4 regions of the Candidatus Pantoea symbiotica genome follow, and region 2 is predicted to be linked to each of the others. Evidence: predicted binding sites of a transcription regulator. Region 2 holds the regulator's gene; each other region holds the start of a gene.
What was found. The regulator CRP, encoded in region 2, controls carbon source genes, mostly activating them, when cyclic AMP is high. The targets are predictions, from matches to a motif close to ATGTGANNNNNNTCACAT.
Positions count from the first base shown of each region.

Region 1: a site for CRP is predicted at 4,553-4,570, ahead of ACXIZX_RS13315 (NupC/NupG family nucleoside CNT transporter). Genes of this name have one in related genera too.
Region 3: a site for CRP is predicted at 4,700-4,717, ahead of udp (uridine phosphorylase). Genes of this name have one in related genera too.
Region 4: a site for CRP is predicted at 4,299-4,316, ahead of ACXIZX_RS03210 (CdaR family transcriptional regulator). Genes of this name have one in related genera too.

Region 1 covers NZ_JBSZHR010000002.1:2,734,630-2,742,650, reverse strand. The annotation lists gene ACXIZX_RS13330 (rhodanese homology domain-containing protein) at 1-1,428, opposite strand, end outside; gene ACXIZX_RS13325 (cysteine dioxygenase family protein) at 1,421-2,011, opposite strand; gene ACXIZX_RS13320 (LLM class flavin-dependent oxidoreductase) at 2,017-3,105, opposite strand; gene ACXIZX_RS13315 (NupC/NupG family nucleoside CNT transporter) at 3,298-4,488, opposite strand; gene ACXIZX_RS13310 (Nramp family divalent metal transporter) at 4,858-6,099, shown strand; gene ACXIZX_RS13305 (DUF2502 domain-containing protein) at 6,145-6,501, opposite strand; gene mgrA (L-glyceraldehyde 3-phosphate reductase) at 6,661-7,650, opposite strand; gene ACXIZX_RS13295 (alpha-keto acid decarboxylase family protein) at 7,865-8,021, shown strand, end outside.
Region 2 covers NZ_JBSZHR010000002.1:3,639,786-3,647,806, forward strand. The annotation lists gene ACXIZX_RS17615 (hydrolase) at 1-936, shown strand, start outside; gene ACXIZX_RS17620 (YheU family protein) at 939-1,157, shown strand; gene ACXIZX_RS17625 (phosphoribulokinase) at 1,219-2,088, shown strand; gene ACXIZX_RS17630 (OsmC family protein) at 2,140-2,544, opposite strand; gene crp (cAMP-activated global transcriptional regulator CRP) at 2,849-3,481, shown strand; gene ACXIZX_RS17640 (YccS/YhfK family putative transporter) at 3,540-5,618, shown strand; gene argD (bifunctional acetylornithine/succinyldiaminopimelate transaminase) at 5,615-6,835, opposite strand; gene ACXIZX_RS17650 (aminodeoxychorismate synthase component II) at 6,923-7,498, opposite strand; gene ACXIZX_RS17655 (putative adenosine monophosphate-protein transferase Fic) at 7,540-8,021, opposite strand, start outside.
Region 3 covers NZ_JBSZHR010000002.1:4,229,875-4,237,895, forward strand. The annotation lists gene ACXIZX_RS20320 (YehS family protein) at 1-216, opposite strand, end outside; gene metR (HTH-type transcriptional regulator MetR) at 310-1,242, opposite strand; gene metE (5-methyltetrahydropteroyltriglutamate--homocysteine S-methyltransferase) at 1,378-3,648, shown strand; gene ACXIZX_RS20335 (dienelactone hydrolase family protein) at 3,690-4,526, opposite strand; gene udp (uridine phosphorylase) at 4,829-5,590, shown strand; gene ACXIZX_RS20345 (tetratricopeptide repeat protein) at 5,690-6,961, shown strand; gene rmuC (DNA recombination protein RmuC) at 7,164-8,021, shown strand, end outside.
Region 4 covers NZ_JBSZHR010000002.1:573,436-581,456, forward strand. The annotation lists gene ACXIZX_RS03205 (invasin domain 3-containing protein) at 1-4,190, shown strand, start outside; gene ACXIZX_RS03210 (CdaR family transcriptional regulator) at 4,413-5,570, shown strand; gene ACXIZX_RS03215 (alginate lyase family protein) at 5,570-6,799, shown strand; gene ACXIZX_RS03220 (DUF3461 family protein) at 6,841-7,230, opposite strand; gene dapD (2,3,4,5-tetrahydropyridine-2,6-dicarboxylate N-succinyltransferase) at 7,524-8,021, opposite strand, start outside.

The DNA of each region.
Region 1 (8,021 bases), 910 kb from region 2:
CTCCGTTGGCAAACCCGCGCCGCGCCATGCAGCGTTACCGCCTTCCAGCACAAACACCGGCTTGCCGGTCAGCTCAGCCACCTGTTCCACCGCATAACCCGCCAGCAGGCTGCTGCCACAGGTTAATACATAGCGACGCGCCTCCGGCAACAACGCTTTGCCTTGCTGTTGCAGAGTAGAGCGCAGCAACCAGGCCGCGCCCGGAATATGGCTGTTAAGATGGTTTGCGCGCGTGGTGAAATCCAGCACCTGCGTTTGCCCTTCCTGCAACCATTCCGCTAACTGCTGCGGTGAGATGAGTTCGGGTTGAGCAACGGGCGGCACCTGCGCTTTCCAGTTACCGCTTTCACTGAAATCACTGGCCTGCAGCTCCTCCAGCACTGAAACCTGCCAGCCAAGCTGTGCCAGCCAGGATGCGGTCATATTGGCGCGCACGCCATCATCATCAATCAGCACGATACGTGCCCCACGTACGCTGGCGTAGTGATCGGTCTCCTGCACTAATTGGCCCCCCGGCACGTGGCGGCTGCCCGGCAGATGCCCGGCGGCGTACTCGTCGGCATCACGTACATCAAACAGATAAGTGGTGCGCGCCTCCTGCTGCCAACGCTTGAGCGTAGCGAGTGGGATACGTTCCACGCCGGCGCGATCGGCGATACTGCGCGCATTGTTCGCCGCCTGACGCTGAGCCGTTTCGCTGGCCTCGCCGTAGCGGCGCGACTGGCCTTTATCCAGCGCATGTCCGGCCAACGTCCAGCCGATGGTGCCATTGCGTAGTGCAAACACCGGATTGCGAATTCCGGCATTGACCAGCGATTGCGTACCGATGATGCTGCGTGTGCGACCGGCGCAGTTGACAATCACCGTGGTCTCCGGCGATGGGGCGATATCACGCACGCGCAGCACCAGCTCACCGCCCGGCACGCTGGTAGCGCCTGGAATACTCATGGTTTGATATTCATCGAAACGGCGTGCATCCAGCACCACCACGTTAGCATCGCTGTTAATCAGCTGATGCACTTCGTCCGCTGACAAAGAGGGCGTGTGATTGTGATGCTCAACCAGCTCGCCAAACGATTTGCTGGGTGAATTAACGTCGATAAATAGTTCGCCGCCCGCCGCTTGCCAGCCAGCCAAATCATCTGCCAGCAGCGCGACATTGCTGTAACCCAGTGCGGCAATGCGCTCGGCAGCGGTTTGCGCCAGGCCTTCGCCGCCGTCATACAGCGTGATGGCGGTGGTGCGCTGCGGAATGCGGTCCAGTAGCTCAAGCTCCAGCTTTGACAGCGGAATATTCACCGCAAACAGCGGATGCGCGGTGGCAAACAGCGCTTCATCGCGCACATCGACAATCGCCACTTCCTGCTGCTGACGCAGCGCATCAATAAGTTCCGCCGCCTGGCGTAAAGGGAAAACCGGTTTAGTCATGTGAAAGGTCCCAAATGTTCGGTAAGTAGCGGTTGCTGTAACCGGAGATAAACGTTTTTTCGCTGCCGTCTTGGCGGTAGACCGCGCGTTTGACCGCGCCAATGTTGGCGCCATAAACGTGAATGCTGATGGAGACGCGGTCGTCATAGGCGTTGCTGACGCGATGGATATCGCCCACCGTTGGCGATATCGCTTCAACGCTGCCTGGATCGAGTCGAACGGGCGCGCCTTCCGGCTGCAATCCTTTCGGCCCCGGCTGCCAGGATTGTGAAATTTCCGCGCCGCGCAGCATGCCAATCAATCCCCATACGCGATGGTCGTGAATCGGCGTTTGCTGGCCCGGTCCCCAGACGAAACTCACCACTGAGAAGCGCTGCTGCGCATCGGCATACAACAAATATTGTTGATAGTGTTCGGGATGAGGTTGGCTAAAGGCGTCGTCCAGCCAATCGTCGTGGCGAATCAGCTCGCCAAGCCACTCGCTGCCACGTTGTAACACCGTGGCTTCCTCAGGCTTTGTATCCAGCAGATTAGCCAGATTGGCGACGAAATCGCGCAGGCGCTGGTGCTGATAATGGCTCATCAAATTCAGGCGCTCCTTTTATCGGCAGCGGAGAGCGCATCGACTTTCTCGCGCGTTAGCGGGATCAGCTCACGGCCATATTCCACCGCATCGTTAAGCGGGTCGAAGCCGCGAATCAGCACGCTATGGATACCAAGGCGATAATATTCCAGCAGCGCATCGGAGACTTGTTCCGGCGTTCCCACCAGCGCGGTGGAGTTGTAGCCGCCCTGAACCAGTTTTGCGACGCCGGTCCACAGCACTTTATCCAGACGTTCGCCTTCATTGGCGGCGGCGAGTAAACGCTGTGCGCCAACGCTTTGTGGTTTCGCCTTGCCAAAGGCAAAGCCAGTTTCGTTGAGCTGTTTCTCTGCCGTGGCGCGGATGTGTTCCGCGCGTTCCCAGGCTTCTTTTTCAGTTTTGCCAAGAATCGGTCGGAACGAGATGTTGAAGTTGATTTCGCGCCCCTGTCTGGCAGCAGCAGCGCGCACGTTGCGTACCGTCTCCTCCGCGCCTTTCAGCGGTTCGCCCCACAGCGCAAACACATCGGCATGCCGTGCTGCGACATCAATCGCTTCCTGCGACGATCCGCCAAAATAGACCGGCAGTTTTTTCTGCAACGGTTTGATGGCCGAAAACGCCTGCTCGACCTGATAAAATTGACCTTGATGATCGTACGGCTGAACGGATTCGAGGCTCTGCTTCAACACCGTGAGAAACTCATCGCTGCGCGCATAGCGCTCGGCTTTGTTGAGGAAGTCACCGTCGCGGCGTTGCTCGGCATCGCTGCCGCCGCTGATAATGTGCACCGCTAAACGGCCGTCGGTGAGGTGATCAAGCGAAGCCAGTTTGCGCGCCGCTAACGTCGGCGATACAAAGCCGGGGCGATGCGCCAGCAAAAATTTCAGCGTTGAGGTGTGCGCCGCCGCGTGCGCGGTGACCAGAAAGCCATCTGGCTGATCAGACCAATAGCCCACCAGAATGCGATCAAAACCGGCGTCTTCGTGCGCACGCGCAAAACGCGCAATGTACTCTTTATCAAACAGCGGTCCGCTAGCCGGGATAATCTCGGAGGCGAGGCGGTGGCCAATCATGCCAAGGAATTGAATGCTCATGCGGTTCTCCTGAAGTGACGTCATGGAGAAAAACTACGGGCGCAGGCGGTGTGAACGGAAATTCAATATTGTGCAAAGGTTTTGCGTTTCACGGTGAAGCGGGTGATGGCGGGGGAAACGCCGGGGCGAGGCGGGATAGAACCGATTGAAATAAATAAGAAGAGAAGGGCGAGCCGTAGCTCGCCCCTTTGATCAGAAGGCCAACACCAGGCCAGCGATAGCGGCTGACAGCACGCTCACCAGCGTTGAACCGTACAGCAGTTTCAGGCCGAAGCGTGAAACCACGTTACCTTGCTCTTCGTGCAGACCTTTAATCGCACCCGCCACAATCCCGATAGAGGAGAAGTTAGCAAAGGAGACGAGGAACACAGAGAGAATGCCTTCCGAATGAGGTGACAGCTGACCGGCGATTTTCTGCAGATCCATCATCGCCACGAACTCGTTGGAAACCAGTTTGGTTGCCATGATGCTGCCCACTTGCAGCGCTTCGTGTGAAGGAACGCCCATCACCCACGCAAATGGATAGAACACATAACCCAGCACGCCCTGGAAGCTGATGCCGAAAATCAGATCGAACAGCGCGTTCAGACCAGTAATCAAGGCAATAAAACCAATCAGCATCGCAGCGACAATCATTGCCACTTTAAAACCGGCGAGGATGTATTCGCCCAGCATCTCGAAGAAGCTCTGGCCTTTGTGCAGGTCCTGCAATTGCAGATCTTCTTCGCTATCAACGCGGTACGGGTTAATCAGCGACAGCACGATAAAGGTGCTGAACATGTTCAATACCAGCGCGGCAACCACATATTTTGGCTGCAGCATGGTCATGTAGGCCCCGACAATCGACATGGAAACCGTCGACATGGCGGTCGCTGCCATAGTGTACATGCGACGCTGTGACATTTTGCCGAGGATATCTTTATAGGCGATAAAGTTTTCTGACTGTCCCAAAATCAGAGAGCTTACGGCGTTGAAAGATTCCAGTTTTCCCATACCGTTTACTTTTGACAGTACGGTACCAATACCGCGAATCACCCAAGGTAAGATGCGGAAGTGCTGCAAAATACCAATCAACGCAGAGATGAAGATGATTGGGCAAAGCACGTTGAGGAAGAAGAAGGCGAGACCTTTTTCACTCATATTGCCAAACACGAAGTTGGTGCCTTCGGCGGCATATTTGAGCAGATGATCAAAGAAACCAGCGAAGCCCTGCACGAAGCCGAGACCGATGGAGGAGTTCAGGAAGAACCACGCCAACAACAATTCGATGACCAGAAGCTGTACGATAAAACGAAGACGGATGCTTTTACGATCGTTGCTGACCAGCAAGGCCAGCACCGCTACCACCACTAGTGCTAAAATAAAATGCAAAACATGGGACATGTCGGCTCCAAATTTGAGGAGGGTTGTATTTTGTTGCGTATTCTATGTAACGCGTTACTTAAAAACGAGATCAAAACCACATTATAAGTATTCGCTATCGCGATTTTTCTCAGATAAGTCTGACCGCTCACAACCCCATTACAAATCCATCACAAGAAATATCCACAAAAACATTGTCTATAAAATGACCCAAGCGTAGAGTCATTTGCGTTGCACTTATTTTTGGCAAGAACTGGCTTTACCGCAATGTATAGCAATGGCTATACTTCATAGCACCATCTATTAATACAATAACTATAACCAAATTTCATCTGCCTTGAATGACCCTTAATCTGGTCGGGTCAACAAGCGTTAAGACAGGGTAAAACTATGCTAGAAAGCCGCACCGCTGAGCGCGCCGCTCGCGGAGCCAGAAAGATCAAACTCGCGTTGCTGGGCCCCGCTTTTATTGCGGCGATTGGCTATATCGATCCCGGTAACTTCGCGACCAACATTCAGGCAGGCGCCGCCTACGGCTACAAGCTGTTGTGGGTGGTGGTGTGGGCCAATGTCATGGCGATGCTGATCCAGCTGATGTCCGCCAAGCTCGGCATTGCCACCGGCAAAAATCTTGCAGAACACATCCGCGATCGCTTCCCGCGTCCGGCGGTGTGGTTCTATTGGGTGCAGGCGGAAATCATCGCCATGGCCACCGATCTCGCTGAATTTATCGGCGCGGCGCTCGGCTTCAAACTGTTACTCGGCATTTCGCTGCTGCAGGGCGCGGTGTTAACCGGTATCGCAACTTACCTGATTCTGATGCTGCAAAGTCGCGGGCAGAAGCCACTGGAATTGGTGATTGGCGGCCTGCTGCTGTTCGTAGCGGCGGCTTATATTGTCGAGCTGTTTTTCTCCCAACCGAAAGTCAGTGAGTTGGTAGTCGGCATGGCGCTGCCATCGTTGCCGACGTCAGATGCGGTCTTCCTCGCCGCTGGCGTGTTAGGCGCCACCATTATGCCGCATGTCATTTATCTGCACTCGGCGCTGACGCAGCACGGTAATAAAGGCAGCAAGGCGCAACGCTACAGCTCAACCAAGCTGGATGTGGCGATTGCCATGACCATCGCTGGCTTTGTGAACCTGGCGATGATGGCAACCGCCGCCGCAGCGTTCCACTTCAGCGGTCACTCCAGCATTGTCGATCTCGATCAGGCTTACTTAACGCTGCAACCGCTGTTGGGTGAAGCGGCGGCGATTGTGTTTGGTTTGAGTCTGGTGGCTGCCGGTCTCTCATCTACCGTGGTCGGCACGCTGGCGGGACAAGTGGTGATGCAGGGCTTTATTCGTTTCCACATTCCGCTGTGGTTCCGCCGCACTATTACCATGTTGCCCTCGTTTATTGTCATCTGGGCGGGCTGGGATCCCACGCGCATTCTGGTAATGAGCCAGGTGCTGCTGAGTTTCGGTATCGCGCTGGCGCTAATTCCGTTGCTGGCATTTACCGGCAACCGGGAACTGATGGGTGATGAGATGGTGAACTCGCGCCTGATGCAGAATGCCGGTCGGTTGATTGTGTTGCTGGTTATCGCCCTCAATCTCTACTTACTGGTCGGCGAAGCGCTCGGTTGGTAACGGACCTATAAAAGAAAAATCCCGCTCATTAGCGGGATTTTTTGTTTAGTGATGATGGTGATCGCGGTGATCACGACGATCATCATGGCGATGATCGTGACGCCAATGGTCACGACGTTCACGTTCATGCCAGCGACGTTCGCGCTCACGTTCATAGGCGCGATGACGTTTCCACTCTTCATGACGCCACCAGCGATGGTCATCGTAACGATAACGATCGTTCCACCAGCGCGGTTCACGCCAGCGACCGCCGTCCCAGTAATTACCGTGACGATCGCGATCGCCGAGATGCAGCGTAACGCCCGGACCCAAATTGATGGTGGCGCTGTCGGCTTGTGCTGTGCTGATAGCCAACGGGGATAAAGTTGCCAGCAAGGCGGCAAACAAAATGGCACGTTTCATAACTTCTCCTTTTCAGTAGCTTATCACTGCCACCGTTGCGCTAGTTTGCCACATCGGACCAGGCAAGCCTTGAGAATCAGTCTGAAAACGCTGAGGGAAATCTGAAATGAGAATTTTCTGCTGCGGAAAACGCCCGACAAATGCCGGGCGGGTAAACGTTTACACTAAGATATTGTGGATGGCGTCGATCTCGTCCTGGCTCAGCACCGGCTGGCTCAACATCTCAACCGCATCATCAATTTGCGCAGTTTTGCTGGCGCCAATCAAAACCGAGGTGACACGCGCATCGCGCAGCACCCAGCTCAGCGCCATCTGCGCCAGCTTCTGGCCGCGCTGTTGGGCAATCGCCTGCAGCTGACGCACTTTTTCCATCTTCTCTTGCGTCAACTGGTTTTCATTCAGGAACTTACTGCCGCTGGCGATGCGCGAATCTTGCGGAATGCCCTGCAAATAGCGGTCGGTTAACACGCCACCCGCCAGCGGCGAGAAGGCAATGCAACCAACGCCGTTGTCGCACAGCACATCCAGCAAACCCTGCTCTGGCGTACGTTCAAACATCGAATAACGTGGCTGGTGGATTAGGCATGGCGTGCCGAGGTCGCGCAAAATGGCAATCGCTTCGGCGGCTTTGTCTGCCGGATAGTTAGAGATGGCGGCATACAGCGCTTTGCCCTGACGCACCACCTGATCCAGCGCGCGCATGGTCTCTTCCAGCGGCGTTTCGGGATCGGGACGATGGTGATAGAAGATATCAACGTACTCGAGTCCCATACGCTTCAGGCTTTGATCGAGACTGGAAATCAGATACTTGCGTGAACCCCAATCGCCGTACGGGCCATCCCACATGGTGTAACCTGCTTTGGTTGAGATCACCAGCTCATCGCGCAGTCCCTGAAAATCCTCGCGCAGAATGCGACCAAAGTTAGATTCAGCCGATCCCGGCGGCGGACCGTAATTATTGGCGAGATCGAAATGGGTGATGCCGCGATCAAAGGCGTGGCGCAGCAGTTCACGGCTATTATCGACGCGGGTACTGTCGCCAAAGTTATGCCACAAACCCAGCGAAATCGCCGGTAACTTCAGGCCGCTACGGCCACTGCGACGGTATTGCATCTGTTGATAACGTTCGGGATGGGGAAAAGCACTCATGCAGCGTTCCTGTCTCAATAGGGGAGAAAGTGACATCAGCATAGCAGTGTATGCGTTTACACTAAGGCGAAACGCGCCGAAGATCGCAACTTACAGAATTATCTGTCGTCGTAACGAATGCTTGCCACAAATTAGCACCATACGATGGTGAATATCTCGCCAATTCAGCCACATCGCTAATACTCCTGATTATCCCCTTAACAAGGAGTTGTCGATGAAAACCCCCAACGTTGGCGATTATTTACTGCACCGATTACAGCAAAGCGGCATCCGACATCTGTTCGGCGTGCCGGGCGATTACAACCTGCAATTCCTCGACAGTGTGATTGCGCATCCCGAAATTGCCTGGGTTGGCTGCGCCAATGAACTGA
Region 2 (8,021 bases):
GCGCATCTACAAACGCTGTTGCCGCGCATTCTGCGCCGCCGCGTCACGTTGCGTCCGCACTGGCAGCGTCTTGACCTGCCGGACGGCGATTTTGTCGATTTAGCGTGGAGTGAAGATCCGGCGCAGGCGCGTCATAAACCGCGCATGGTGATGTTTCACGGCCTGGAAGGCAGCTTTCGCAGCCCGTATGCGCACGGCCTGATGCAGGCGTGTCAGGCGCGCGGCTGGCTGGCGGTGGTGATGCACTTTCGCGGCTGCAGCGGCGAGCCTAATCGCTTAAAGCGCATCTATCACTCCGGTGAAACTGAAGACGCCACCTACTTCCTTAACTGGCTGCAACGCGAATGGGGCAGCGTACCGACCGCCGCTGTCGGCGTTTCGCTGGGCGGCAACATGCTGGCTTGCCTGCTCGGTCAGCAAGGTCACGATGTGCCGATTGATGCCGCCATCGCCATCTCGGCGCCGCTGGCGCTGGAGCCGTGCAGCGGCAAGCTGGACGTTGGCTTCTCGCGCTTCTATCAGCACTATTTGCTGACGCAGCTGAAAAAGAACGCCACGCGCAAACTGCGCGCCTGGCCCGGCACGCTGCCGGTCGATCTCAGCCAGCTACGCGCTTTCCGCCGCTTACGCGAGTTTGATGATGCGATAACCGCACGTGCGCACGGTTTTATCGACGCCAACGACTATTATCAACGAGCCAGCGCGATGCCGCTGCTCACCGGCGTGCGCAAACCGCTGCTGATCATTCATGCGCAAGACGATCCCTTTATGACCGATGCCGTGATCCCGCAACCTGACCAGCTGTCAGCTTCCATTCAGTATCAGCTGACGCAGCAAGGCGGCCACGTCGGCTTTGTCGGCGGCACCTTGCTTAAACCGAAAATGTGGCTGGAACAGCGCGTGCCCGACTGGCTCTCAACCTATCTGGATGTGTAATTGTGATTATTCCCTGGCAAGAACTCGAAGCGGAGACGCTGGAAAACCTGATTGAAACCTTCGTGTTACGCGAAGGCACCGATTACGGCGAGCAGGAACGCAGTTTGCTGCAAAAAGTCGCCGATGTGCGCCGCCAGCTGGAGCGCGGCGACGTAGTGCTGGTGTGGTCGGAACTGCATGAATCGATCAATATTATGCCGAAGGGTGAATTTCGCGGCTAATGCACCCAGCGGCAATTCGTGGTAACAATGCTCATCGCCGGACCTCACAGGGAGCTCTGTTATGTCAGCCAGGCATCCAATCATTGCCGTCACCGGTTCCAGCGGCGCCGGAACCACCACCACCAGCCTCGCCTTCCGCAAGATTTTCCAGCAGCTGAACCTGCATGCGGCGGAACTCGAGGGCGACAGTTTCCATCGCTTCACGCGTCCGGAAATGGACATGGCGATCCGCAAAGCGCGCGATCTCGGTCGCCACATCAGCTACTTCGGCCCGGAAGCCAACGACTTCGGCCTGCTGGAGCAGACGTTTAAACATTACGGCCAAACCGGCCTCGGCGAATCACGTAAATATCTGCACACCTACGATGAAGCGGTGCCGTGGAATCAGGTGCCGGGCACTTTCACGCCGTGGCAGCCGCTGCCGGAAAACACCGATGTGCTGTTTTATGAAGGCTTGCACGGCGGCGTGGTCACGCAGCAGCAAAATGTGGCGGAGCATGTCGATCTGCTGGTTGGCGTGGTGCCGATTGTTAACCTTGAGTGGATTCAGAAGTTGGTGCGTGACACCGGCGAGCGCGGCCATTCACGCGAAGCGGTGATGGATTCGGTGGTACGTTCGATGGAGGATTACATTAACTTCATCACGCCGCAGTTCTCGCGCACCCACATTAACTTCCAGCGCGTGCCGACCGTTGATACCTCAAACCCGTTTGCCGCCCGCGAAATTCCCTCGCTCGACGAAAGCTTCGTGGTGATTCATTTTCGCGGTCTGGAAGGCATCGCGTTCCCCTATCTACTGGCGATGATTCAGGGATCGTTTATTTCCCACATCAATACGCTGGTGGTGCCGGGCGGCAAAATGGGATTGGCGATGGAGCTGATTATGCTGCCGCTGGTTCAGCGACTGATTGAAGGGAAGCGAATTGAGTAGGTTTGGTGCGGGCTGTGAAAAGGGAGGCATGAATGCCTCCCCTACGACCGATTACAACTCGACAACCTCATAGCTGTGGGTAATTTCCACGCCTTTACCCAACATGATCGCCACCGAGCAATATTTTTCCGCCGACAGGTCAACCGCGCGCGCAACCGCTTTATCGCTCAACGCTTTGCCGCTGACAATAAAATGCAGGTTGATGGTGGTAAAAATGCGTGGCGCCTCTTCACGGCGTTCTGAGGTGAGTTTCACTTCGCAATCGGCCACATCGCTGCGCCCTTTTTGCAGGATCGACACCACATCAATGGCGCTACAGCCGCCTGCGGCCATCAGCACCATCTCCATTGGACTTGGCGCTTTATCACCGGAATTACCGTCCATTAATACCTGATGGCCAGATGAGGATTCTCCGAGAAAGGTAAGACCTTCCACCCATTTCACTCGTGCCTGCATTATTCTCTCTCCTGAAGCGGCGGTTTTGCCGCCAGAGTACGCTTTCACCTGACAAACAGCAATCCAGAGTAATCCCCCTTCTGCTGAAGCGAGACAACACAAGACAGCTCGCAAAAGCTGTGCTACAAACAGTGCTGAAAATATTTTCGTCATCACAGACGAAGGCCGGAAGAATCAAAAGCGTAGCTTAAGAGTCCACCCGGAATAATTTTTCCTTTACTGGAAACGCTCGACGATTAAACCGCCTGACAGGGAAAAATGCCCCCTGTATTTTGGGCACGATTACAACAGAGGATAATAGCGAATGGTTCTCGGCAAACCGCAAACAGACCCTACACTCGAATGGTTCCTGTCCCATTGCCATATTCACAAATATCCATCCAAAAGCACGCTCATCCATCAGGGTGAGAAAGCGGAAACGCTGTACTACATCGTAAAAGGTTCCGTAGCGGTACTGATTAAAGATGAAGAAGGCAAAGAGATGATTCTCTCCTACCTCAATCAGGGAGATTTCATCGGCGAACTCGGTCTTTTCGAAGAAGGCCAGGAACGTAGTGCCTGGGTACGTGCGAAGTCTGCCTGCGAAGTGGCTGAAATTTCATACAAAAAATTCCGTCAGCTGATTCAGGTAAACCCGGATATTTTAATGCGACTTTCGTCGCAAATGGCGCGTCGTCTGCAAGTCACATCTGAGAAAGTGGGCAACCTTGCCTTCCTCGATGTAACCGGACGCATCGCGCAAACGCTGCTAAATCTGGCCAAACAGCCAGATGCGATGACTCACCCAGACGGGATGCAAATCAAAATCACCCGCCAGGAGATTGGTCAGATCGTGGGCTGCTCACGCGAAACCGTGGGTCGTATCCTGAAAATGCTGGAAGATCAGAACCTGATCTCCGCACACGGTAAAACCATCGTCGTTTACGGCACCCGCTAATTTCTTCTCACCCACGGCGTGATGGCAACATCGCGCCGTTTCTATTTGCGATGAGCTGATGTGGCGTCGAATCATCTATCATCCCGAAGTTAACTATGCGCTGCGGCAAACGCTGGTGCTGTGCCTGCCTGTGGCTCTCGGCTGGCTGTTTGGCGATCTGCAAAAAGGTCTGCTGTTCTCATTAGTGCCGGCCTGCTGCAACATGGCGGGGCTGGATACGCCGCACAAACGCTTTTTCAAACGCCTGATTGTGGGTGGTTCGCTGTTTGCCACCGGCAGTTTCCTGATGCAAATCCTTACTGCTTACCAGATTCCGTTGCCGCTGATTTTGCTGGCGCTGCCGCTGCTGATTGGCGTGACCGGCGAAATCGGTCCGCTGCATGCGCGCTTGCTGCCCGCAACGCTCATCGCCGCTATCTTTACGCTCAGCTTAGTGGGACGCATGCCGATGTGGGTGCCGCCGTTGCTCTACATTGGCGGCACGCTGTGGTACGGCTTATTCAACTGGTTCTGGTTCTGGCTGTGGAAAGAGCAGCCGATGCGCGAATCGCTTAGCCTGCTGTTCCGCGAACTGGCGGATTATTGCGATGCCAAATACACCTTACTGACGCAGCTGACCGATCCGGAAAAAGCGCTGCCGCCGCTGCTGGCACGTCAGCAAAAGGCGGTCGATCTCATCACCACCTGTTACCAGCAAATGCATATGCTGTCGGCCAGCCGCGATAACAGCCACAAACGCCTGACGCGCGCTTTCCAGGTGGCGCTGGATTTACAGGAACACATCTCGGTGAGTTTGCATCAGCCGGAAGAGGTGCAGAAGCTGGTTGAAGAGAGCCACGCCGAAGCGGTGATTCGCTGGAACGCCAAAATCATCTCGGCGCGGCTGCGCGTGCTGGCGGATGCGATTCTCTACCATCAGCTGCCAGACCGTTTCCACATGGAGAAACAGCTCGGCGCGCTGGAGAAAATTGCGCGCCAGCATCCGGATAATCCGGTCGGTAACTTCTGCCTGTATCACTTCAGCCGCATCGCCCGCGTATTGCGCACGCAGAAGCCGCTCTACACGCGTGACCTGATGGCCGATCGCCAGCGCCGTTTGCCGCTGTTGCCGGCGCTGCGCAGTTATCTGTCATTCAAATCCACCGCGTTACGCACCGCGGCACGCTTCGCCGTAATGCTGATGTTTGGCAGCTCGCTGGCGCTGTTCTTTAACATCCCCAAACCTTACTGGATTCTGATGACCATCATGTTCGTCAGCCAGAACGGTTACAGCGCGACGCGCGTGCGCATCCAGCACCGTGCGCTGGGCACCTTTGCCGGTTTGCTGATCGCCGCCGCCTCATTACGGCTGGCGGTACCGGAATCGATCACGCTGCTGTTTATGCTGGGGATCACGCTGGCGAGTTATCTGATCACGCGGAAATATTACGGCTGGTCGATGATTGGCTTCACCGTCACGGCGGTGTATTCGCTGCAACTGCTGTCGCTCAACGGCGCACAGTTTCTGCTGCCGCGCATGATGGATACCTTGATGGGCTGTTTGATTGCCTTCGCCGGGATGATTTGGCTGTGGCCGCAGTGGCAAAGCGGACTGCTGCGCAAGAACGCGCACGATGCGCTGGAAGCCTATCAGGAAGCGCTGCGAATGCTGTTAGGCCCGGAACAATCGCCGGAGAAACTGGCTTATCAGCGCATGAAGGTTAATCAGGCGCACAACGCGCTGTTCAATTCATTGAACCAGGCATCGAGCGAGCCGGGCTTTAACCTGCAATATCTGAAAGATATGCGCATGTGGGTTACGCACAGTCAGTTCATCGTCGAGCATATTAACGCCATGACGATTCTGGCGCGTGAGCACACCATGTTGACGGCCAAGCTGGCGGAACGTTATCTGCAATCCTGTGAAATCGCGCTGCAGCGTTGTCAGCAGCGGCTGGCGTATGACGGACCGGGCAACGACAGCAATATTCTGGAAGCGCCGGAGAATCTGAATGAAGGGCCGGTGACGATTGTCGAACAGCATGTGAAGCGGATTTTGCAGCATCTCAGCGTGATGCACACCATCTCTTCGCTGGCGTGGAGCCAGCGACCGCATCATGGTCGCTGGCTCAAGGTGTTACGTCCGAAAGCGGATTAAGCAGCCAGCACCTTTTCAATCGCGCTGGCGAAACGCGTCATGCCTTCGGCGATATCGGTAGGTTCAATCACCAGCGAAGGTACAAAACGAATCACGTCGGTACCGGCGGTGAGAATCATCAATCCTTCTGCGGCGGAAGCATTAAGGATGTCACGCGCCTTGCTGGCGAACTGCGGCTTTAGCGCGGCACCAATCAGCAGACCTTTGCCACGAATTTCGCTGAAGATATCGAATTTACTGTCGATGGCTTGCAGCGCTTCAACAAACTGCTGACGACGCGCTTCCACACCTTCCAGCACTTCTGGCGTATTGATGATATCCAGCGCAGTTTCAGCGATGGCACAGGCCAGCGGATTGCCGCCGTAAGTGGTGCCGTGAACGCCCGGCGCCATCACCGAGGCAATTTCGTTGGTGGTCAACATCGCGCTCACCGGGAAACCGCCGCCCAGCGCTTTCGCGCTGGTAATAATATCGGGCTTGATACCGTAATGCTCATACGCAAACAGTTTGCCGCTACGTCCCATGCCGCTCTGCACTTCATCCAGCACCAGCAGCGCATTGTGTTCATCGCACAGCGCGCGCAGACCTTGCATAAATTCTGGCGTGGCCGGCATCACGCCGCCTTCGCCCTGAATCGGCTCGACCACGATGGCGCAGGTGTGATCATCAATCACCGCTTTCACCGCATCGAGATCGTTGAACGGCACATGCACGATATCCGCCGGTTTTGGACCGAAGCCATCGGAGTATTTCGGCTGGCCGCCAACCGACACGGTGAACAGCGTGCGGCCGTGGAAGGCGTTATGGAAGGCGATGATTTTGCTTTTGAACGGGCTGTGTTTTTTGCAGGCATAATAACGCGCCAGCTTGAATGCTGCTTCGTTGGCTTCCGCGCCGGAGTTACCGAAAAACACCCGATCGGCAAAGGTCGCGGCAATCAATTTACTCGCCAGACGCAGCGCCGGTTCGTTGGTGAACACGTTGCTGGTGTGCCACAAGGTTTCGCCCTGCGCTTTCAGCGTTTCTACCAGCGCCGGATGACAATGGCCCAATGCAGTCACCGCGATACCGCCAGAGAAATCGATATACTCTTTGCCCTGCTGATCCCACACTCGGCTGCCTTTACCTTTTACCGGCACAAACTGCGCAGGTGCATAAACAGGCAAAATAACGTTATCGAACGTTTCCCGGGTTACCGCTAGTTTTTCCGCTGCCATTGACGACCTCATCGGGTTATTTGTTGAGCTGATGTGAAAATATAATCACAAAATATGCATAAAAAATCACACGAAGGCAAACATAAGTTACGCGTTGAGGAAATTAGCCAGCAGCTGATGCCCTTGCTCACTGAGGATGCTTTCCGGATGGAACTGCACGCCTTCCAACGACAAAGTGCGATGGCGGAAACCCATGATCTCATCCGGCTGGCCGTCGCGCAGGGTCCACGCGGTGACTTCAAACTCAGCAGGCAGCGTATCGCGCGCCACAATCAATGAGTGATAGCGCGTCACGGTAAGCGGATTATTCAGATCGCGAAACACACCTTGATTAGTGTGCTGGATCAGCGAGGTTTTGCCATGCATCACCTGCCGCGCGCGCACCACTTGCGCACCGTAAGCTTGCGCAATCGCCTGATGCCCAAGGCAAACGCCGAGGATCGGCACGCGTCCGGCGAAATGGCGAATCGCCGCGAGCGAGATGCCAGACTGATCCGGCGTACACGGGCCCGGCGAAATTACCAGATGCGTCAGCGGCAGCGCTGCCATCTCATCCAGCGTAATGGCGTCATTGCGCACCACGCGCACCTCCGCGCCCAGTTCGCAAAAGTACTGGTAGAGATTCCAGGTAAAGGAGTCGTAGTTATCGATTAGCAGCAGCATAGCGCCCTCAGGCCAGTAAAAGCGGCGCTATTCTACCCATTTTAGTTCGCCGGGCTCACCACTTTCGCAAACTGCGCGGTAAGCGGCGCCAGATCGCCCGCAACGCCAGCCGAAATTGCGGCGCGCCATTTATCGCGTTCGAGCGTTTCCCACGCAAGCTGATAACCGGCATGCAGCGCGAGCTGCTCAAAGAAGATGCGCTGTGCGCGGCCATTGCCGGCGCGGAACGGGTGCAGTACGAAGATCTCACAGTAGTAATGCGCGATACGCGCCACGAAAACTTCCTGCTCAAGGTCAGCCAGGCCGCGCTCTTCCTCCAGCGCCTGCATCAGCGTGTTGCCCTCTTTCTCAATGTACTCGCAATGACAATACGGCGTTTCATCGCGCCAGATGTCGATGGTGCGCAATTCTCCCGCCCAGCTGTAGAGATCCTGAAACAGCGTGCGATGAATGTGGCAGAGACGTGGCAAACCGATGCTGCGCTGGCCGAGTTCTAACGTCGCCAGGCGCGCGGTGCTGAACG
Region 3 (8,021 bases), 590 kb from region 2:
ACTCTTACCGCGACGGTAAAAAATCAGACCGTTGAGGAAATAGCCCATCAATACATCCGGCAGCTTGCGAAACGCGGCATCGTCATCTTTCTTCATCCATGCCTGCACATCTTCCAGCGGCACTTCACTCCCCGCTAGGGCAAAAATCTCCACCACTTTGCTATCGCTCAAATCAAGCATATAGCGCACGCTGCGCAGAACATCGTTACTCATCATGGTGAAACTCTCTTGGTCGCGGGTTGAGGCGGCGCATTATAGAGCAGGCGGGACAGGGATAACAGCGCGGGCGACCTTCGCCGCCCAACAACATCAGGATGAGAGGGTTTGCAGTGAGCCCGGGCGCGCGGCATCGCGCACGAATGGCAGATGTTCACAGGCGTGCTGACGGGCAAACCGCACAAAGGCTTCCATTACTGGCTGGCGCTGCTCGCCTTCGCGTACGGCGGCATACAAGCGGCTCCACAAGCCATCGCCCAAGGTCTTCGTCACCACCAAACCTTGCTGCTCAAAATTCTCTACTACCCAATGCGGCAGTGCGGCGATGCCCATACGCGCCGACACCATCTGAATCAGCAGCAGCGTATTGTCCACGCTCTTCAAAGCCGGGCTCACGCCCGCAGGCTGCAGGAAATGGCGCCACACATCTAAACGCTGACGTTGCACCGGATAGATCATCAACACTTCATCGGCCATATCTTCCGGGGAAATATGCTCAAGCTGCGCCAATGGATGATCCGGTGCCATCACCAAACGCACTTCAAAATCGAACATCGGTGAATAGAACAATCCGCTGCGCGGCAGAATATCGGAGGTTAACACCACATCCAGCTCGCCCTGCTGCAATGCGGGTTGAGGATCAAAGGTCACGCCGGATTTGAAATCCATCACTACCTGCGGCCAGCTCTGGCGGAAATTATTCAGCGCGGGCGTCAGCCACTGAATACAGCTGTGACACTCAATGGCGATACGCAACGTGGCCTGATGCGGCTCATGACACGCCTGCAAAGCCTGCTGAATCTGCGGCAAAACCTGCTCGGCCAACTGCAGCAAAATCTCTCCCTGCGGCGTAAAACGCAGCGGCTGGCTTTTGCGCACAAACAGACGAAAGCCCAGCCGCTGTTCCAGATCGCTGAACTGGTGAGACAACGCCGATTGCGTCTGATGAAGCTGTGAGGCGGCGGCGGCTAACGAGCCGGTGTTCCGTAACGCCTGCAGCGTCCGCAGGTGTTTGAGTTCGATCATGAGAATCCTTCACATCGAGATTGAACAAATTGCGCTTGAGGAACATACAGTACCCGCAGATTATGGCGGTGTAAACATCTGGACGGCTAAACATCTCTGCACCCTACTCAGTTAAGAATATCTGGAGAACAGAAAATGACCATTCTGAATCACACTCTCGGTTTCCCTCGCGTTGGATTGCGTCGTGAATTGAAAAAAGCACAGGAAAGCTACTGGGCAGGTAAAAGCTCACAGGAAGAGCTGCTGGCGGTGGGGCGCGAACTGCGCGCTCGTCACTGGCAACAGCAGAAAGAGGCGGGCGTCGATCTGCTGCCGGTCGGCGATTTCGCCTGGTACGATCACGTGCTGACAACCAGCCTGCTGCTGGGCAACGTGCCTGCACGCCACCAGAACAAAGATGGATCCGTCGATCTCGACACGCTGTTTCGTCTTGGCCGTGGCCGCGCCCCAAGCGGTGCACCGGCGGCGGCGGCGGAAATGACTAAATGGTTCAACACCAACTATCACTACATGGTGCCGGAATTCACGCAAGGCCAGCAGTTCAAACTGACCAGGACCCAACTGCTGGATGAAGTCGACGAAGCGCTGGCGCTCGGCCACAAGATTAAACCGGTGCTACTCGGCCCGGTTACCTATCTGTGGCTGGGTAAAGTGAAAGGTGTGCCGTTCGATCGCCTGTCACTGCTTAAAGACATTCTGCCGGTTTACCAACAGGTGCTGGCGGAACTGAAAAAACGCGGCATTGAATGGGTACAAATCGACGAACCTGCACTGGCGCTGGAACTGCCGCAGGCGTGGCGCGATGCGTTCAAACCGGCTTACGACGCGCTGCAGGGTGAAAGCAAACTGCTGCTCACCACCTATTTCGACAGCATTGGCCAGAACCTTGACGTAATCAAAGCGCTGCCGGTGCAAGGTCTGCACGTTGACCTGGTGCACGGCAAAGACGACATCAAACAGCTTAATGAGCAGATCCCGGCAGATTGGCTGCTTTCCGTCGGCGTAATCAACGGGCGTAACGTGTGGCGCGCGGATCTCAGCAGCTGGTTTGCACGCCTGCAGCCGCTGGTGGGCCAGCGTCAACAATTGTGGATCGGATCATCTTGCTCGCTGCTGCACAGCCCAATCGATCTCAGCGTGGAAACGCGCCTCGATGAAGAGGTGAAAAGCTGGTTCGCCTTTGCCCTGCAGAAGTGCGCTGAGCTTGCACTGCTGAGTCAGGCGCTGAACAACAACGATGCCGCTTCGCTGGTCGAGTGGAGCGCACCGATTCGTGCGCGTGCCAACTCCACGCGCGTTCACAATGCCGCAGTCGGCGAGCGTCTGGCGAAAATCCAGGCTAAAGATGTTGAACGTACCAGCAACTATACCGAACGTGCCAAAGCGCAGCGTAACCGCTTCAACCTGCCAGCGTGGCCGACCACCACCATCGGTTCATTCCCGCAAACCACCGAAATTCGCGGCCTGCGTCTCGACTTCAAAAAAGGCAACATTGATGGCGGTAATTACCGCTCTGGCATCGCCGAACACATCAAACAGGCGATTGTTGAGCAGGAACGTTTGGGTCTCGACGTGCTGGTGCACGGGGAAGCAGAGCGTAACGACATGGTGGAATACTTCGGCGAGAACCTCGACGGCTTTGTATTCACCCAAAATGGCTGGGTACAGAGCTACGGTTCACGCTGTGTTAAACCGCCGATCATCATCGGCGACGTAAGTCGTCCGCAAGCAATTACCGTTGAGTGGGCGAAGTACGCGCAGTCGCTGACCGACAAGCCGGTGAAAGGCATGCTGACCGGTCCGGTGACGATTCTCTGCTGGTCATTCCCGCGTGAAGATGTGAGTCGCGAAACCATCGCCAAACAGATTGCGCTGGCGCTGCGTGACGAAGTAGAAGATCTGGAAAAAGCCGGTATCGGCATCATTCAGATTGATGAACCGGCACTGCGCGAAGGCCTGCCGCTGCATCAGTCCGATTGGGCGGCGTATCTGACCTGGGCAGTGGATGCATTCCGTCTCAATGCCGCCGTAGCGCAGGATGACACCCAGATTCACACCCACATGTGTTACTGCGAGTTCAATGACATCATGGACTCGATTGCCGCGCTGGATGCGGACGTTATCACCATCGAAACCTCACGTTCCGATATGGATTTGCTGGATACCTTTAAGGAATTCGACTATCCCAACGAAATCGGTCCGGGCGTGTATGACATTCACTCGCCGAACGTGCCGAGCGTGGAGTGGATGGAAGAGTTGCTGCGCAAAGCGGCGCAGAGCATTCCGGAAGCGCGTTTGTGGGTGAATCCGGATTGTGGCCTGAAAACCCGTGGTTGGACGGAAACCCGTCAGGCACTGGCGAATATGGTTAAAGCGGCGCAAAACCTGCGGGGTGAAACGGCTTAGAAGCTGTAAATGAGGTTGGGGCGCATAGGCGCCCCTTTTTATTACGCGTTTGGCGCTACGCCATACTGCGCGAACCACGCCAGCATGCGTTGCCAGCCATCTTTGGCGGAATCGGCGTGATAGCTGGCACGATAATCCGCATTAAAAGCATGTCCGGCATCCGGATATACCACGAACTCTGCTTTGGCATTGGCGGCGTGCAGCGCCTGACGCATCTTATCAATGCTCTCGAGCGGGATGCTCTCATCCTGACCACCGTAAAGACCCAGCACCGGCGCATTTAAATCGACCGCAACATCAATCGGATGCTTCTGCTGCTTCAGCGTCTTCTCACCGTCTAAACGACCATACCACGCCACCGCCGCGCGCACCTGCGGATTGTGCGCGGCAAACAGCCAGCTAATGCGTCCGCCCCAGCAGAAACCGGTAATCGCCAGACGACGGATATCACCATCGTGGCGCGTGGCCCAGTTGGCCACATGATCGAGATCGGACAACACCTGCGAATCCGGCACTTTGCTCACCAGCTCTTTGAACAGCGTGGGAATATCGTTGTAATCGTTGGGATCGCCTTCACGGAAATAGAGTTCGGGAGCGATCGCCAGATAACCTTCCAGCGCCAGACGGCGGCAGACATCGCGGATATGCTCATGCACGCCGAAAATCTCCTGCACCACCAACACCACCGGTAAGGTGCCTTGATACTCTTTTGGTCGGGCATAATAAGCAGGCAGATTTTCGCCCTGGCTTGGAACCGAGGTCTCGCCAGCATGAATTGCGTCGCTGGTAGTGATAATGGTGCTGCTTGCGGTGGGCTGAACGGCGGGTGCAAAGCCGCCGGGTGCCGTTTTTTGTGCCATATTGTCTTCGGTTTTCATTGTTCTCTCCGTGCTAGCAAATGCGCAATCACGTAACTATAGCCTGGCGAAGTGAAGCAAGGCTGGCGTAAGGTGCAGAGGGATTTTTTTCACGTGTGCTGCTTCTCTATTAACATTGCCACCAACACTTACACAGCACCGCTTGTAGCAATTCAGAATTGCACAGCGTTAATGTGTGATGTAAATCACATAATGTTTTTCTGATAATGTAAGTTTCATTATTGATGGTGAATTGAGTCACATATTTATATCGCCTGCTCACGTAGAGTGGCGCGCACATCCCCAATTATCAGGAGTCTGTTATGGCCCAGTCTGACGTTTTCCACCTTGGCATCACCAAAGCTGATTTGAAAGGAGCCACGTTGGCCATCGTGCCTGGCGATCCTGAGCGCGTGAAGAAAATCGCCGCGCTGATGGACAATCCACAGCATCTGGCTTCACACCGTGAATTCACCACCTACCTGGCCGAAGTGGATGGCAAACCGGTTGTGGTGTGCTCGACCGGTATCGGCGGACCTTCAACTTCGATTGCGGTTGAAGAGCTGGCCCAGCTTGGCGTGCGCACCTTCCTGCGCGTTGGCACCACTGGCGCTATCCAGCCGCATATTAATGTGGGCGATGTGCTGGTCACCACCGCATCGGTGCGCCTCGACGGCGCGAGCCTGCACTTTGCGCCAATGGAATTCCCGGCCGTGGCTGATTTCACCTGTACCACCGCGCTGGTGGCAGCCGCAGAAGCGTGCGGCGCGAAAACCCACATCGGTATTACCGCCTCATCTGATACCTTCTATCCAGGCCAGGAACGCTACGACACCTTCTCGGGTCGCGTGGTGAATCGCTTCCAGGGTTCAATGGAAGAGTGGCAGCAAATGGGCGTCCTTAACTATGAGATGGAATCCGCTACACTGTTAACCATGTGCGCCAGTCAGGGACTGCGTGCCGGCATGGTGGCGGGTGTCATCGTGAACCGTACGCAAAAAGAGATCCCGGATGCCGCGACCATGAAACAGACCGAAAGTGATGCGGTGAAAATTGTGGTTGAAGCCGCGCGTCGCTTAATTTAGTGCGCCAGTCAGGGATGAATTCGAGACCAGGCTTATAAGGATTCCAGCTATTTCCTGATTAGAATGCGCGCAATTTCAGCAGCTACTGAGAAATTTCTTATGCGCAAAATGGTTTCTGTCTCACGTCCCAATGTCATGAATAATCCCGCTACTGCACAATCACGTGTTGAAGGTGCAGCAGCGAGATTTCGCCAGGCGATGGCGGCGAATAACTATCCTCTTGCGCGTCAGTGCTGTGAAGAAGTGCTGCGCGTCTTACCCAATCATATGCAGGTGCTGAGCGACTATGCGCTCACCCTGATGCGTGTGGGCGAATACAAAAAATCCTATAAAATTTACCAGAAGATCTATCAGGCTCCGGCCGCGCAGCGCGCGCAGGCGTCGGAAACCTGGCTGGATGGATTAACGGAAGTATGTGGCTGGCTGAATAAAGAGGATGAGGTGGCGCGTTACGGCCTCGAATCACTGCAGAATTCCGATGTGACCTTCAGTAAAGGGGCGAAAGTGGCATTCCCTTCTGACGCGCCGCCACCGATCAACCGCAACAATCCGGCAGAAAATATCATCTCCTTTAGCCTGTATGGCGGTCAGCCACGCTACTGCGAAACCTTGATTAAAAACATCGAAGTGGCGCGCGAGTTCTATCCCGACTGGATATGCCGCATCTATCTTGACGACAGCGTGCCGCAACACGTCTGGCAGCGCCTGAAGCAGCCAAACACCCAACTGGTGGATATGTCGCACGAGAAAACTATCTTCCCAACGCTGTGGCGTTTCCTGGTGATGGACGATGCCAGCGTCAAACGCTATATCGTGCGTGACGCGGATTCATTGTTGTCCGAGCGCGAAGTGGTGGCGGTAGATGCCTGGCTGAACTCGCCGTATTGGTTCCATCATATGCGTGATTACTTCTCGCATACCGAACTGCTGCTGGCGGGCATGTGGGGCGGCTGCCACGGCGTCTTCCACAATGTTGAACAGCAGATGCGTGATTTTATCGCCCAGTATGCCGGTAGCGAGCGCTTCACCGATCAGTACTTCCTCAAAGTGGCGCTGTGGCCAACGGTGCGCGAAAGCATATTGAATCATGACGATATTTTCCGCTTCCACCACGCACAACCATGGCCGGCACATCAGCCAATTCGCTGGCAAACCGACAGTTTCCACGTCGGCAGCAACGCCGGTTTTGCCAGCATGGCGGGCCCAGTTGAAAATGCTGATAACGGTTGGCAGCAGGTTGAGATCACCTATGACGGGAAAAGCTGGACCTATCCGGCCAAAATCCAGGGTGAAACCGAATGGGTGTTGCCGATGCCCTTCTTCCTGATTGATGCGTGGAAAGCGGGCGATCTAACCGTAAAAGCCCTATAAGTAGAAAACGTTTTCCCAAAATAATTCGAGGCGCAGGAAGGCGGCAAGCGAGCGAATCCCCAGGAGCTTACATCAGTAAGTGACTGGGGTGAGAACGTGCAGCCAACGCATCTGCGGCTTGAAGTATGAAGGGAAAAAAATCTGGACATTCATACAGTGCGCCTCTACCTTTTCCCTCAGCGAGACGATCCGCGGGGGGATTATGGATCAGCAACTTATCATTAGCGGCACGCTGGCGCTGGCCGGTTTGGGCATTGGCTGGATCATCGCCCAACTGCGCGCCGGCCATCAGCACGCCAGCTTCACCACCGAGCGACGCCTGCTGGAAGAGGCGCAGCAGCGTCAACAGCAGCAGCTCGAACAGTTACAGCAGCAAATCCAGCAACGCGAACAGGAGATGCGCCAGCTACACGGCGCGCTCAGCGGTGCGCAGGAACGTTTGCAGCAGCTTGACTACTGGCGCGGCGAAAGTGAACAGCTCAGTCGTGAGCTGCGTAATCAGCTGGAAGTAAACAGCGCACAGGAAGCCGAACTGCGTGAAGTGACCATTCGTCTTGAAGAGACACGCTACGGTGCAGAAGAGAAGCAGCGACTGCTGACCAACAGCGAACAGCGTCTCAGCGCGCAGTTTGAAAATCTCGCCAACCGCATCTTTGAAAACAGCGGGCGGCGCGTCGATGAACAGAACCGTCAAAGTCTGAATAGCCTGATTGGCCCACTGCGTGAACAGCTGGATGGTTTCCGCCGTCAAGTGACTGATAGCTTTGGCGTGGAAGCGCGCGAGCGTCACACGCTGACTCACGAAATTCGCCAGTTGCAGCAACTCAACGCGCAGATGGCGCAGGAAGCGGTCAATCTTACTAAGGCGCTGAAAGGCGACAACAAAATTCAGGGCAACTGGGGCGAAGTGGTGTTGGCCCGCGTGCTGGAAGCCTCTGGCTTGCGTGAAGGCTACGAATACCAAACGCAGGTAAGCGTGCAGCTGGAACAGCAGGGCAGGATGCAACCGGATGTGATCGTCCGTTTGCCGCAGGGCAAAGATGTGGTGATTGACGCCAAA
Region 4 (8,021 bases), 3.1 Mb from region 2:
CAGCGAACGGCTTTGACCTGCGCGCCGAGGCCTGGCTGCCGGCCTGGCCGTCGCTCGGCGGTCGCCTGATGTATGAAAAATATTACGGTAATGAGGTCGCGCTGTTTGGCAAAGATCAGCGGCAGAAAAACCCGGGCGCGGTTACCGCCGGTCTGAGCTACACGCCGGTGCCGCTGGTGTCGCTTTCGGCAGATCACAAGCGCGGCGGCAGCCAGAACGAGACGCGTTTCGGCCTGGAGATGAACTGGCAGATCGGCCAGCCGCTGGCGGCGCAGATCGATCCGGCCGCGGTGAGCCTGCAGCGCACGCTTGCGGGTAGCGGCATGGATCTGGTCGAACGTAATAACAACATCGTGCTGGAGTACCGTAAAAAGCAGCTGATCGATCTGGTGCTGCCGAAGGAGATCAGCGGCGTCAGCGGGCGCGCGGTGCCAGTGGCCTATAAGCTCGCCAGCAAATACGCGCTGGACAAAATTGTCTGGAACGACGCGGCGCTGCTGGCGGCGGGCGGTAAGGTTGAGGATTTGGGCAGCGGCGGCTATCAGGTGGTGCTGCCGACCTACGTCGCGGGCGCGATGAACGAATACGCGCTGAGCGGCGTGGCCTACGACGTGCGCGGCAACGGCTCGAAAACGGCGTCCACACGCGTAATCGTGGCGCGCCCGGCGGTGAGTACTGATCTGAGCTCGGTAAGCGCCGCACCAGAGATTATTCTGGCCAACGGCACGGCGACCTCGGTGGTCACCGTGACGCTGGTGAACGAAGATGGTACGCCGGCGACCGGCCTGGCGGCGGAGCTTGCGGCAGCGGTGCAGGACGATGGCGTAGCGACAGCTCGTGCGAAAGCTGTACCCGCACCGGCAGCACCGGCGACACTGGGCGACGTGACCGAGCAGGGCGACGGCGTGTATACGCTGCAGCTGACGGCGGGGACGCGTCCTTCAGTGATAACTGTGAGCGCGGCGCTGAGCGGCGTGGCGCTGCAGCCGGTGACGGTGAAGCAGATTAGCGACGCGTCGAACGGCGTGGTGGCGGACGACGATCTTCTCCTGCTGCAGGACGGCGTGGTGGCCGACGGTGTGGCGACCAACCGGGTGCAGGCGCGCGTTACCGATGCCACCGGCAACCCGGTGGCGGGCGTGACAGTGACCTTTACTCTGAGCGGCACGGCGCAGGCGGCGGCGGGAAGCAGCCTGACCGGTGTGAGCGACGAGAACGGCTTTGTGACCCTGGCGTTTACCAACACCTTTGCAGAAGCGGTAACGGTAACGGTGACCACGACTGGCGGTGGCAGCACGCAGGCCACTGCGATGTTCGTTTCCGATAGCGCGAGCGCGAAGCTGGCTGACGGCAGCCTGAGCGCCGACCGCAGCACGGCGCTGGCGAACGGCAGCGACAGCATTATTTACTACGCGCAGGTGCAGGATGCGCACGGCAACCCGGTGATGGGCGAGAGCGTAAACTGGAGTGCCGACGGCGGCAGCCTGAGCGGGGTGACCAGCGTCACGGATAAGGACGGCCGCGCCACTATCGGCCTGACCAGCCTTAAAGCGGTGGCGGTGGTGGTAAGTGCAGCGCTGAACGGCTCGTCGCTGACGGCCGCGCCGGTGAACTTCACGGCGGACGCGGGCAATCTGGACGCGGGCAAATCGGCGTTAGCGACGGCCCCGGCGACCATTATCGCCAACGGCGCGGCGGCGTCGGTTATCACCCTGAGCCTGAAGGACGTGAACGACAACCCGGTAAGCGGGCAGAGCGTAACCTTCACCAGCGACCTTGCGGGCAGCAGCGTGAGCGCGGTGACCGACAACGGTGACGGCAGCTACACGGTTCAGCTGACGGGCATCAAAGCGGGCGACGCGAACGTCAGCGTGAGCGTGGCGGGCGTGGCCTTTGGCGTAACGGCGGCGGTGACGCTGGTTGCCGACGGCAGCAACCTGGACGCGGGTAAATCCGTGCTGGCGGCGACGCCTTCGAGCATCGTGGCGGACGGCGCGGCGGCCTCACAGATTACGCTGAGCCTGAAGGACATTAACGACAACCCGGTAAGCGGGCAGAACATCACCTTTAATACCACGCTGGCAGGCAGCACCGTCAGCACCGTGACCGACAACGGTGACGGCAGCTACACGGCGCAGCTGATGGGCACCACGGCGGGCAGCGAAAGCATCACCGTAAGCGTCGGCGGCGCGGCGCTGGGCGTAGCGGCGGCGACAGTAACGCTGACGGCGGACGCGGGCAACCTCGACGCGGCCAAATCTGCGTTAGCGGCAATGCCGGCGACCATCGTGGCGGACGGCGCGGCGGCGTCGGTGATTACCCTGAGCCTGAAGGACCGCAACGATAACCCGGTGAGCGGGCAGACGGTGACGTTCAGCAGTTCTCTGGGCGGCAGCAGCGTGGGCGGGGTGACAGACAACGGCGACGGCACCTACAGGGCGCAGCTGACGGGCACTGCGGCGGGCGCGGCGATCATCAGCGTCAGCGTGAACGGCACGGCCTACGGCGTGGCGGCAGCGGCGGTGACGCTGACGGCGGACGCGGGCAACCTGGATGCAGGTAAATCTGCGTTAGCGGCGATCCCAGCGATCATCGTGGCAAACGGCACGATGGGATCGGCGATTACCCTGAACCTGAAGGACAAAAACGATAACCCAGTGAGCGGCCTAAACGTGACCTTTAACACTCTGCTCAGCGGCAGCCGCGTGAGCGCAGTAACTGACCACGGCGACGGCAGTTACACCGCGCAGCTGACGGGAACCACGGCGGGTAGCGAGAGCATCAGCGTGAGCGTTAACGGTACGGCCTTCGGCGTGATAGCGGCGGCGGTAACGCTGACGGCGGACGCGGGCAACCTGGATGCGTCGAAGTCAACGCTGGGCGCGACGCCAGCGACTATAGTGGCAAACGGTACGGCGGCCTCGCTGATTACCCTGAACCTGAAGGACGTCAATAGCAACCCGGTAAGCGGGCCGACGGTAACGTTCAGCAGCACGCTAGGCGGCAGCACCGTTGGCGCGGTGACCGACCACGGTGACGGCAGTTATAGTGCGCAGCTGACCGGTATTACGGCGGGCAGCGCCAGCATCTCTGCCAACGTGAACGGCTCGGCGTTAGGTGCTACGGCGACGGTGGTGACGCTGACGGCGGACAGCGGCAATCCTGACGTAAGTCAATCTACGATGAATGCTGCACCGTCTGAAATTCTGGCCGACAACCTTGAAAGCACAGTATTAACCTTCAGCCTGAAAGATCGTAATGGTAACCTGGTTAGCGGGCAGAACATCACGTTCAGCACTAGCCTACCAGGCAGCACACTGAGCAGCGTGACAGACAATGGTGATGGTACCTACAGTGCGACCCTGAGCAGTACTTGGGCAGGCACCGTAGATATCTCGGTTTACCTGGGAGGAACGAGCTTCCATGTTTATACCGGCAGCGTGAAGGTGAAGCCGGTTCCAGTTGATTTGACGTGGGCGATTGATAGCCAGCGTAAAAATATCGGCGACACTATACAACTCACCATTACCGCGAAACGCAAAGGCACCAATACCCTTGCGCCTAACACGAGAATTTCGTTTGCGGCAGTAAATGTGGTTAACCGACAAAATGCAGCTGTTACCAGTGGTGAATTGGTACTTAATGGCAGTGCAATATCAGCTTATCAGGGGGTGACTAACGGAAGTGGCCAGTTGGCGATTGCAGTAACTGATCCTGCTGGTACTGGGGTGAAAACTACATTGCAGGCCAAATCAGAGAATGGTGATAGCGAGAATCAGGATGTGATCTTTAATGTCATAACCAGCCCGGATACTGCTTCGGCCAATATGTGGGGACATATGACAGATGCGTTAACGGCTAATGGTATGACTTTCCGACGTCCTTATTTAACTTCAGAGAAGGCGGGTAGTAGCAAGTATGAAGAAAATAATGAGAGCTGGAGTACTTATTCTTATGTTGATGCCACAGCAATGTGTACGGTAGCGACTGAAAGTCAAATGACTCAGTTTTATCAGGCTTATCCTGCAGGTGGTATAAATACGCAACATGGTTGGCCAATATTAAGCGTTTACCGTACATCAACGCGAGATGTTGGGGGACAGCATTTGTACATTTATATGAGTACGGGGAGAACGGCATATTCAGCGAATAGTGATAATTTATATTACAAAGTGAGTTGTAAGTTATAAAAATTAATTATTTCTGGAGATAATTTCGTTATTTCCAATGAAGATGAAAAAACCGGCTTATGGCCGGTTTTTTTCATTTTAAAAAAGTCAGGTTAGTTGATGTGTAGAATGTGAAGCTTGCCACAAATAATGCATTCTTCTCACGGCTATGTGCAGTTGCACAATGTCAGCGCCTTAACGGATGCGTATTCTGTCTGTTCGTCCTTATCTCCGGAGTGTTTGATGGCCACCTATCATCTCGATGCGCGACTGGCTCAGGATATTGTTGCCCGCACCATGCAAATTATTGATAGCAATGTCAACGTGATGGATGCGCGTGGCCGCATCATCGGCAGTGGCGATCGTGAACGTATTGGCGAATTGCACGAAGGCGCGCTGCTGGTGCTGTCACAAGGCCGCGTGGTGGACATCGACGAAGCGGTGGCAAAACATCTGCACGGCGTGCGTCCCGGCATCAATTTACCGTTGCGTATTGATGGCGACATCGTCGGCGTAATCGGTTTGACCGGCCAACCCGCAACGCTGCGTCATTACGGCGAGTTGGTGTGTATGACCGCTGAAATGATGCTGGAGCAGGCGCGTTTGCTGCATATGTTGGCGCAGGACAGCCGCTTGCGTGAAGAGCTGGTGCTGAATCTGGTACGCAGCGAAACCTTATCGCCAGCGCTGAGCGAATGGGCGCAGCGGCTCGGCATCGATCTCAATCAGCCGCGCGTGGTGGCGGTGGTGGAAGTGGACAGCGGCCAGCTTGGCGTCGATAGCGCCATGTCCGAGCTTCAGCAGTTGCAAACGCTGCTGACCACGCCGGAGCGCGACAACCTGATTGCGATTGTTTCACTCACCGAAATGGTGGTGCTGAAACCGGCACTGAATGCGCATGGCCGCTACGATCAGGACGATCATCGTCGTCGCGTGGATCAACTGCTGCAACGCATGAAAGAGAGCGGACAGGTGCGGATGCGTATCGCGCTCGGCAACTACTTTACTGGTCCCGGCAGCATCGCGCGTTCGTACCGTACCGCGCGCACCACCATGATGGTGGGCAAACAGCGCATGCCGGAACAGCGCAGCTATTTTTATCAGGATCTGGTGCTGCCAGTGCTGCTCGACAGTTTACGCGGCGGCTGGCAGGCCAACGAACTGGCGCGCCCGCTGGCGAAGCTGAAAAGCATGGATAACAATGGTTTGCTGCGGCGTACATTGGTGGCGTGGTTTAGCCATAATGTGCAACCCAGCGCTACGGCGCGCGCGCTGTTTATTCACCGCAACACGCTGGAGTATCGCCTCAATCGTATTTCCGAGCTCACCGGTCTCGATCTGGGCAACTTCGACGATCGTTTGCTGCTGTATGTAGCGCTACAACTGGATGAGCAAAGTTAATGAGGAACCTGTGGATTACGCTGCTGTGGCTGTATAGCGTGCTAAGTGTGGCTAACGATCCGGCTTTCCTCTCTTTAAACGATCTTCAGCGGATTAAGCAGCAGCTAGCACATCATCAAGCTGCGCCGCCCACGATCGATGCCTGGCATCAGTTAAAGCAGCAGGCGGATAACGCGCTGAAACACCCCAATCCCAGCGTCACCGATAAAGGTTTGCTGCCGCCGAGCGGCTCGAAGCAGGATTATTTAAGCCTGAGCGCCTATTGGTGGCCGGACGACAGCAGCGCCGACGGCTTGCCGTGGCAGCGTCGCGACGGTGAAGTGAATCCCGCCAGTAAGAATGAACAAAGTGATGGTGTGCGGCTGGCGCGCTTTACTGCTGATTTTCAGGCACTGACGCTGGCCTGGTATTTCTCTGGCGATCAACGTTATGCCGATAAAGCGCTAGCGATGATGCGCCACTGGTTTATCGATCCCGCCAGCCGCATGCATCCGAATCTAAACTTTGCACAAGGCATTCCGGGCCGATCCGCAGGCCGCCATGATGGCGTGCTGGATGGACGCTACTTTGCCACGCGCGTGGTGGATGCGCTGACTTTGCTGCGTAGTGCGCCCGGTTGGCAGCCAGCCGATCAGCAGGCGATGCATTTTTGGTTTAGCGAGTATCTGCAATGGCTGCGGCACAATCCTTTAGCGCTACAAGAAGCGGCGGCGGCGAATAATCATGGCAGTTGGTATTGCACGCAGGTGGCGGGCATTGCCTGGTATCTGGGCGATCGTGAGACGGTTAAAGCGATGGTGGAATTGGCGCGCAGTAAAATTGCGCTGCAAATCCGTGCCGATGGCAGCCAGCCCGCCGAGTTAGCGCGCACGCGATCCTTCCATTACAGCTACTTCAATCTGCAGGCGCTTACTGCATTGGCGCAGTTGGCCGGTAAAGCGGGATTGGGTGATTTATGGCATAGCAGCCAACAGCAAAGCGGCACGTTGCTGGCTGCGGTGGACATGATGGCGCCGTACAGCGATGCCAGTAAAGTCTGGCCGTGGAAGAACCGCGATCGGGTGAGCCAGCGCATCATTCCGCTGCTTTCAATGGCTGATAACAGTTTGCAGCAGCCGCGTTATCAGCAGTGGATCAGGCAGACGCAATGGAAAGATCAAAGCAGCGGGGCGGTGATGCAGGCACAGCGCGATACCTGGCTGCTTTCACTGCCTTATCAGCAGCCATAAAAAAGGCCAGCATTAGCTGGCCTGTTAGCATAAGCGAACAATTATTTATTGCGGGTCAGCTGGTCGAGGTCTGATTCGATCTCAGCGATCTTGTTAGAGACCACGCTTTCCAGATGGCGCAGATCCGCCAGAATTTTACGCTTCAGATCCACTTCAACCTGGTCGCGCTGGCAAATCTGGTCCAGCTCATCGATCACGTAACGCAGGTTCGGGCTGATTTCCTGCACTTCTTTGTAACCCTGGCTGGTGTGATCGGCGACTACGGTTTTGCGCTGACGTGGATATTTGAATTTCACGCTTTTAGCGAAGAATTCACCTTTGTCTTTGCGGAAGTAAATTTTAAGAATGTCGTTGTTAGCTTCCTGACGCAGGCTGTAACGGTCGATGTCTTCAGGAGAGCTGATACCTAAGCTTTTCAGGTTGTCGTACATAGCGTTTATATTCCATCTAAGAGTGGGTGAGCGCGCAGGACTATCATCATCATTCGGGATGCAGCAGAAACGCGGCAACCGGAACGCTTACGGCATACTTAATCAACTGTAGACACAAAAACCGGGATGAACAGTGCGCGACCGGAGTTAACTTGGCGCGGATTATGAACTGTTTGAAAAATAAACGCACGTGTTAATTCGCGGCGCGAAACAGGTAATTCAGGCGGGAGTGTAAACAAATAATTACGGGCCTGTAGCCAGGCCCGTCGGGAAGATTTACAGGCAGGAAAAACTTAGTCGATGCTGCGCAGCAGTTCGTTAATGCCTGTTTTGCTGAGGGTTTTAGCGTCAACTTTCTTCACGATCACCGCGCAGTACAGGCTGTAGCTACCGTCTTTTGACGGCAGGTTGCCTGAAACCACCACGGAACCCGCCGGTACGCGACCGTAATGCACTTCGCCGGTTTCGCGGTCAAAGATTTTGGTGCTCTGGCCGATGTAAACGCCCATTGAGATCACTGAACCTTCTTCAACAATGACGCCTTCAACGATTTCTGAACGTGCGCCGATGAAGCAGTTATCTTCGATGATGGTTGGATTCGCCTGCAGCGGCTCCAGCACGCCACCGATACCCACGCCGCCAGACAGGTGAACGTTTTTACCGATCTGCGCGCAAGAACCCACTGTCGCCCAGGTATCAACCATGGTGCCTTCATCAACGTAAGCGCCGATGTTGACGTAAGAAGGCATCAACACGGTGTTACGCGCGATGAATGCGCCCTGACGCACAGC